DNA from 3 places in the Serratia sp. NPDC078593 genome. Region 1 is predicted to be linked to each of the others. Evidence: predicted binding sites of a transcription regulator. Region 1 holds the regulator's gene; each other region holds the start of a gene.

Evidence for each region. Region 1 encodes Fur, which represses iron uptake genes when iron is present. Its sites were predicted from a motif close to ATAATAATGAGAACNACTATCAA; they were not measured.
Region 2: ftnA (non-heme ferritin) is a predicted target of Fur. The motif match lies at 1,018-1,040, and genes of this name have one in related genera.
Region 3: ACQKDS_RS10810 (TonB-dependent siderophore receptor) is a predicted target of Fur. The motif match lies at 988-1,010, and genes of this name have one in related genera.

What each region holds. Positions count from the first base shown of each region.
Region 1 is NZ_JBNNGK010000002.1:156,300-158,578, reverse strand. It holds gene fldA (flavodoxin FldA) at 1-424, shown strand, start outside; gene fur (ferric iron uptake transcriptional regulator) at 753-1,199, shown strand; gene ACQKDS_RS02780 (beta-N-acetylhexosaminidase) at 1,399-2,279, opposite strand, start outside.
Region 2 is NZ_JBNNGK010000003.1:296,936-299,214, reverse strand. It holds gene yobA (CopC domain-containing protein YobA) at 1-116, opposite strand, end outside; gene ftnA (non-heme ferritin) at 345-863, opposite strand; gene ACQKDS_RS05510 (DNA polymerase III subunit theta) at 1,226-1,456, shown strand; gene pip (prolyl aminopeptidase) at 1,516-2,279, opposite strand, start outside.
Region 3 is NZ_JBNNGK010000008.1:41,862-44,140, forward strand. It holds gene ACQKDS_RS10805 (hypothetical protein) at 1-289, opposite strand, end outside; gene ACQKDS_RS10810 (TonB-dependent siderophore receptor) at 1,141-2,279, shown strand, end outside.

The DNA.
Region 1 (2,279 bases):
TATTGCCAAAAGCAGCAAAGAAGATCTGGACGCATTCGACATTCTGCTCCTCGGTATTCCAACTTGGTATTACGGTGAAGCACAATGTGACTGGGACGATTTTTTCCCAACTTTGGAAGAGATAGACTTCAACGGCAAACTGGTGGCGCTATTCGGCTGTGGCGATCAGGAAGATTACGCAGAGTACTTCTGTGATGCAATGGGCACCATTCGTGACATCATTGAGCCGCGCGGTGCCGCGATCGTTGGCCACTGGCCAACTAAAGGCTATCACTTTGAAGCCTCGAAAGGTTTGGCAGACGATAACCACTTTATCGGTTTAGCCATTGACGAAGATCGTCAGCCAGAATTGACCGACGAACGCGTAAGCGCTTGGGTCAAACAGATTAGTGAAGAACTGAGCCTGGCTGATATCATCGGCTAAACCGCTTTGTAACCAAAACGGTTTTATCCAGGCCCTGCAAACGCATCACGAGCGCAGGGCCGTTATCGGCATCGCAAACTGAAGCAATAGAAGCTACAAAATTGTAACTTCTTCCCTCATCAAGGTAGACTAGCGTTACGGTTTATCCCGCCCATCAAGATGTTGCATGTGTGACATGTAACGGTGTGAATATATCTTTGTTAACAACCGGCGGTTTCTATTTAGCTCAACCGGTTCTATAATGAGACGCAATTAATTCTTTGTGCCGACCGATGCCATAGGCAAAAATGCCTCAACTTGATTAGCATAGTAACAGGACTGAATCCGCATGACTGACAACAACACCGCGTTAAAGAAGGCCGGCTTAAAAGTCACGCTTCCGCGACTCAAAATCCTGGAAGTACTGCAAGATCCGACTTGCCATCACGTCAGCGCGGAAGATTTGTATAAAAAACTGATAGATATGGGTGAAGAAATTGGTCTTGCGACAGTTTATCGCGTACTGAACCAATTCGACGACGCAGGAATTGTGACACGCCATAACTTTGAAGGTGGAAAATCCGTCTTCGAACTGACACAACAGCATCACCACGATCACCTGATTTGCCTGGATTGTGGCAAAGTTATCGAATTTAGTGATGAGTCAATCGAAGCGCGTCAGCGAGACATTGCCAAGCAACACGGCATCAAACTCACCAACCATAGCCTATACCTCTACGGCCACTGCGCTATTGGGGATTGCCGTGAAGACGACACGCTGCACAACATAAAATAACGCTAATTTATCTATCGCAAGGAACCGCCCAACGGCGGTTTTTTTATGTCTTTTTTTGGGTAAAAAAATCCCCGGACGCGCCGGGGGAAATCATGTCAAAAGATAACAATTGCAGCGACACTTCGACCCATACGGCCTTACTGCTCTCACTCACCACACTCCGCCCCACCCGCCGACACGCTGGTGAGGCGTTACTCACTTACGCCTTCACTGACTCTATCCGGCTGAATCGCTTGCCATCAGGGCTGACCGCACGAATGTGTACTTCACCGGCCACGGCTGGCTTGGCACTGTTGTCATAACGCAACCACTGCTGCCCCCCGTCGGTGGAATACTCGATAGCCAATCCAGGCAGGGCAATATTGGCCTCCAATGTGCCATCTACAATACGTGCGCCAGGCACCGGTAAACGATAACTCACACCGCCTTTATCCAACTTGGCCAACTCACGTTGCCCCAATAGGTTGGCGAAATGCAGCCAATCCCGATCCAGTTTTTTCGTATCGACAAGCTGAGTTTCCCCACCTTTATACTCGCGACCGGCCTTATAATCCTGTTCCCAACTGGCGCGGTGCCAGGCGCGTTCAGCTACCGACAACGTACGCGGGAAGATCATGTATTCCATTTGTGTATCGGTACGCACGATCTCACTCCACAGCTGGATGGAAACACCATACGCACCCGGCCATGGTTTATCGCTCTTGGCAGTAAAATAGTTACCATCACGATCGACAGACGTTTCGGCGTTTTGCGGCATGTTATCCGGCGCGAAGCTGAACATTTTACGCTCATCGCTGAATCGAGTCCCCCAGTAGTAGCCACTCTCGTTTGGATTCACTTCATACGGGAAATCTAAATACACGTAGTCCGGGTTTGAAACCACGACTTCATATCCCTTGTTTGCCCAATCATTCACCGAATCGAAACCGCCCCAATAGAGGGTATCCCAGAAGTTGACGCCGACGCGCGAAGTGGCAAAGGATTTGGCACTCTCAGCATCTTTCAGACCATCCTGCCAAGCCTGCATTCTGTCAATGCCGTGGGCTTTAACCAGCTTGCTGACTTCCTGACCAAAGTAGC
Region 2 (2,279 bases), on a different contig from region 1:
GCCGGAGTTTGCATTTTTAAATGAGCATGGGCTAATGCCTGTTGCGAAGACAATCCAACGAACAGCACGAATAACGCAGAAAGCAGGCGATAAGAACAGCGAATTTTACCGATCACAGCGAAGTCCCTTAATGTAAAAGATGAGGGTGATCAGGGAGAGAAATAGCCTCATCCCTGTAGCGTATCGATAGAAATCATAACGATGGAGACTTAGCAAGTCGAGTAGAACACTGCTATTTTGCGATCCGGTAGCACATATCGCTGCATAACCCGCTTAACGGTAGGGTATAAAAAAACCGCGTTCTGCAAGCAGATACGCGGTTCTTACAAATGCTACGGTATCAATCAAACTTGGCCGTTGTTGCCTTCGGTCGCGGCGCCCATTTTCTTCAAATCTTTATCGATAAAGAACAATGCATTGCCGCTGTTACCCACTAGCGCTAGTTTATCTAATACAGATTTGAACAGTTTCTCTTCTTCATGCTGCTCTGCAACGTACCATTGCAGGAAGTTAAAGGTAGAATAATCGTGGGTGGTCATTGCCATATGCGCCAGTTCGTTGATCTGACGGGTGATCAATTGTTCGTGTTCGTAGGTTTGTTGGAAAACATCAGCTAATGATTCAAAATCAACGGGCGGCGCGCTAATCGTACCCAACAACGGCAGTGAGCCCGTGTCGCTCAGATAATCAAACAGACGCTGCATATGCTGCATCTCTTCTTGAGAATGCTCCTTTAAAAATGCAGCCGCGCCCTCAAAACCTTTGTCGCTACACCATGCACTCATCTGCAGATAAAGGTTCGCGGAATAAAACTCGAGATTAAGTTGTTCATTCAACTGTTTTGCCATTTCTTGCGTCAGCATTGGATATCCTTTTATTTTGCAGGTCACAATTTAATTTTGTGCATTATGCCTTGGCACATACAAAATAAAAACAGTTGATTTACAACATATATGAATTTATTTTTATTTTAATCTATATCAATAAGTTAAAAGCAATCACAAAAAAATAAAACAAGTAATTATGATAATTATTTCCATCCAGGAAAATAATTAAAAAAGAATCATTCTTATTTAAGATACTAAATAGTTTTCTTTAGCTAAAATAGAAAATAACACCAGCATTTAGTAAGGGCATTAGTGCAGTCTATTGAGACTTGCCAAGCTTGGCTGAGTGCATTACCTTTTGCGCTGTTTGTAGATGCGGTAACAGTAAGGAATAAAACATGGGATACAATCTGGCAGCGCTTTCTAAAGAAGAAATGGACAAGGTTAACGTCGATCTAGCAGCCTCCGGTGTGGCTTTCAAAGAAAGATACAACATGCCGGTGATCCCCGAAGTGGTGGAACGTGAGCAGCCCGCTCATTTGCAAGATTACTTTCGCGAACGCGTGGCACACTATCGGGTAGAATCGCATAAATTTTCTCGCCTGCCATACGAGCCTAAAATGAAATGAATCGCTGCCACGGGCGCCCTCTTGAGCCCCCGTGGTTTACATTGTTGTATGACGTTGACTTATTCACTAGCAAAACGATCGGTCGCCAACATCAACTGATGCAAGATCCCGGGTTCATCGAACGAATGCCCCGCACCTTCAACAATCTGCAGTTCGGCTTCAGGCCAGACCTTTGCTAAATCCCAGGCATTTTGTACCTGGCACGCCATATCATATCGCCCATGAATAATCACTGCTGGAATATGACGGATCAAAGGTATATTGCGCAGTAATTGATCGTCGCTGTCCAAAAAACCGGAGTGGGTAAAATAGTGGTTTTCAATACGGGCGAATGCCAGCGCAAAATCATCCTCTTCAAACGAGGATGAGGCTTCACTCGGCAATAACGTGACCGTTTCCCCTTCCCATACGCTCCACAGCTTGGCTGCCTCCAGTTGTACCGCGCGATTGGGCGAGGTCAGTCGTTCACGATAGGCTGCAATCACATCCTGGCGCTCTTCTTCTGACAATATCGACAATACGCGCTCCCATTTATCCGGGAAGAAACGCGACGCGCCGTCTTGATAATACCAACTCACCTCGTGTTTACGCAGCGTAAAAATACCGCGTAACACCAGCTCACTCACCTGTTGAGGATAGGTCTGGGCATAGGCCAATGCCAAGGTAGACCCCCACGAGCCGCCAAATACCAGCCACTGTTCGACACCGGCCATTTTCCGTAGGCGCTCAATATCATCAACCAAATGCCAGGTGGTGTTGTTATCCAGGCTGGCATGAGGTTTAGAACGCCCGCAACCACGCTGATCGAACAACAAGACCTTGT
Region 3 (2,279 bases), on a different contig from region 1:
ACTCAGCGTGTAGTACGTTGGCGTAATACAAACGCATACCGATAAAGTAGGCCGTCATTATCCATGCAAAGAGTGTCTTTTTTTTGAGTACCTGATAAAGCAGGAAAGCAATGAACATACTGTGGGCTGCCGAGAACAGTGGCGTATCAATCGGTTGACGGGCACAGATATTGTAGACCGTGAGGTAGATATTAAATATCAGCAGGGCGTAGATAACATAAATGTACCAACCATAGATTATTTTTAGTTTTCTTACGTCGGCAGGTGTTGGATAATCATCCTGTTGCATTGTTGTCTCCTTGAGCTGCTCTGTTTTTAACACTACATGATTAAATGAAAACTAAACATCCCTGTGGAATTATTGTTATCTAACTAGGGAACTTTACTATTTTTACTGCGGATGGTTATTTTCACTGCGATGCTTCCGTTGGAAAACGTTTGCTTATATTGGTCACGTCCTCTTATGAAAAATTTTAAAAATAGCCTTAGCACAACGATAATCATGGTCTTTATGTTGTGGCTCTATTTTGTTTTGCCATCGGCCCTAACAGCCTATTTTTTTGTCGAACTTAATCTCAACCCGTTCACTATTATTAGATTTTGGCATTACAACCCCTTTTCTGCCGATCGCGGTATTCCCGCCTATCAGCCATTTATCTATCTATTGATCATATGGTGCCTGTTAAACGGTCTATTGTTGGGCTGTATGTGGATAATTTTGCGTTTGGTAGCCTATTTCCGCGCACGCTGATTATCCTGAATGGCGCACTGCCGTTTGCCGGGGCGATACCCCTTCGCCGTTGCGCGGGTATCAGATAGCGTACTGTCTTGGTCAGTTAAACCGTTAAGCTGTGCTTATCCTCCTCGCTATAGGGCATTTTCACGCGCTAAGAGCGTGATGGCGCGGCTGTCATTATGCGAAGGTAATCGGATAAATATGAAATAAATCAATAAATTATTGGCTTTTTATCGTAAAAACCCCCTTGTATGATAAAGATAATAATTATCATTGTTATTTGCTTTATCATTAATCTATTTTATCCACACCGTGCACCAATAACCTCTGTGATAGGGCAGCCAGCGATGCTGCCTCAGCTTCTTTGCGGTGTGCTTTTAATAGCCTCTATAGGGATTACAGCTATGTACCGGATTTCTCCTGCCAAGCATTCATCTATTTTTTGTGTTTTCGCGCTGTTTTTGCCGTTGAGCTCGGTAGCGGAAGAGACCGTAGTGGTCACAGCAAAACCGGCCGATACGGCGAATTCCGCCACGCAGGGCTACACGGCGACAACCAGCCAGGGAGCCACTAAAACTGATACGCCGCTGATATTAACCGGGCAATCCGTCTCGGTTATTACACGCCAGCAAATGACCGACCAAAATGCGCTCACCGTTAACGATGCGCTCAAATATACACCTGGCGTCTTTACTAATTTTGCTGGAGGCGCTACGCGTTACGATACTATTGCGTTACGTGGTTTCCACGGCGGTGATGTGAATAACACCTTTCTTGATGGCCTGCGTTTGTTAAGTGACAGCGGTAGCTACAATGCGTTACAGGTGGATCCTTGGTTTTTGGAACGTATTGACGTTATCAAGGGGCCCGCGTCAGTGATGTACGGCCAAAGCATCCCCGGAGGTCTAGTGGCGCTAACCAGCAAACAACCGAGATTCGCCTATGAAGGGCACATTAATATGATGGGCGGCAATCATAATACTCGGGGTGGCGCTTTTGACGTTACCGGACCGTTATCCGAACAGTGGGCTTATCGCTTGACGGGGATGACTCGTAGCAGTGACACTCAGTATGCTCACCAACGTGAGGAACGTTATGCTATTTCGCCGTCGTTATTGTGGCAACCGAGCGAGAATACCTCGTTGTTAATGAAAGCCTATTTGCAAAAAGATCCTTCAGGTGGGTATCACAGCGCGGTGCCTGCCGACGGCAGCCTGTATTCCACTCAGGGCGATAAACTTGGGCATGGATTTTTTGATGGGGACAGTGGCCATAACGTTTTCAAGCGTTGGGAACAGATATATAGCTATGCATTTTCGCACAGTTTCAATGATGTCTGGACTTTCCGTCAAAACGGCAGTTACACCCATTCCAATGTGGAATTGGAACAAGTTTATCAGATCGGCTGGCGGGACAATCGCAACATGTTGCACCGTTATTACAGTGGTTCCAGTACCTCGTTGGATGCCTATGCGGTTGATACTCAGTTGGAGGCCGAATTTGTCACTGGCATGCTGGAGCATAAATTCATGCTTGGGCTGGA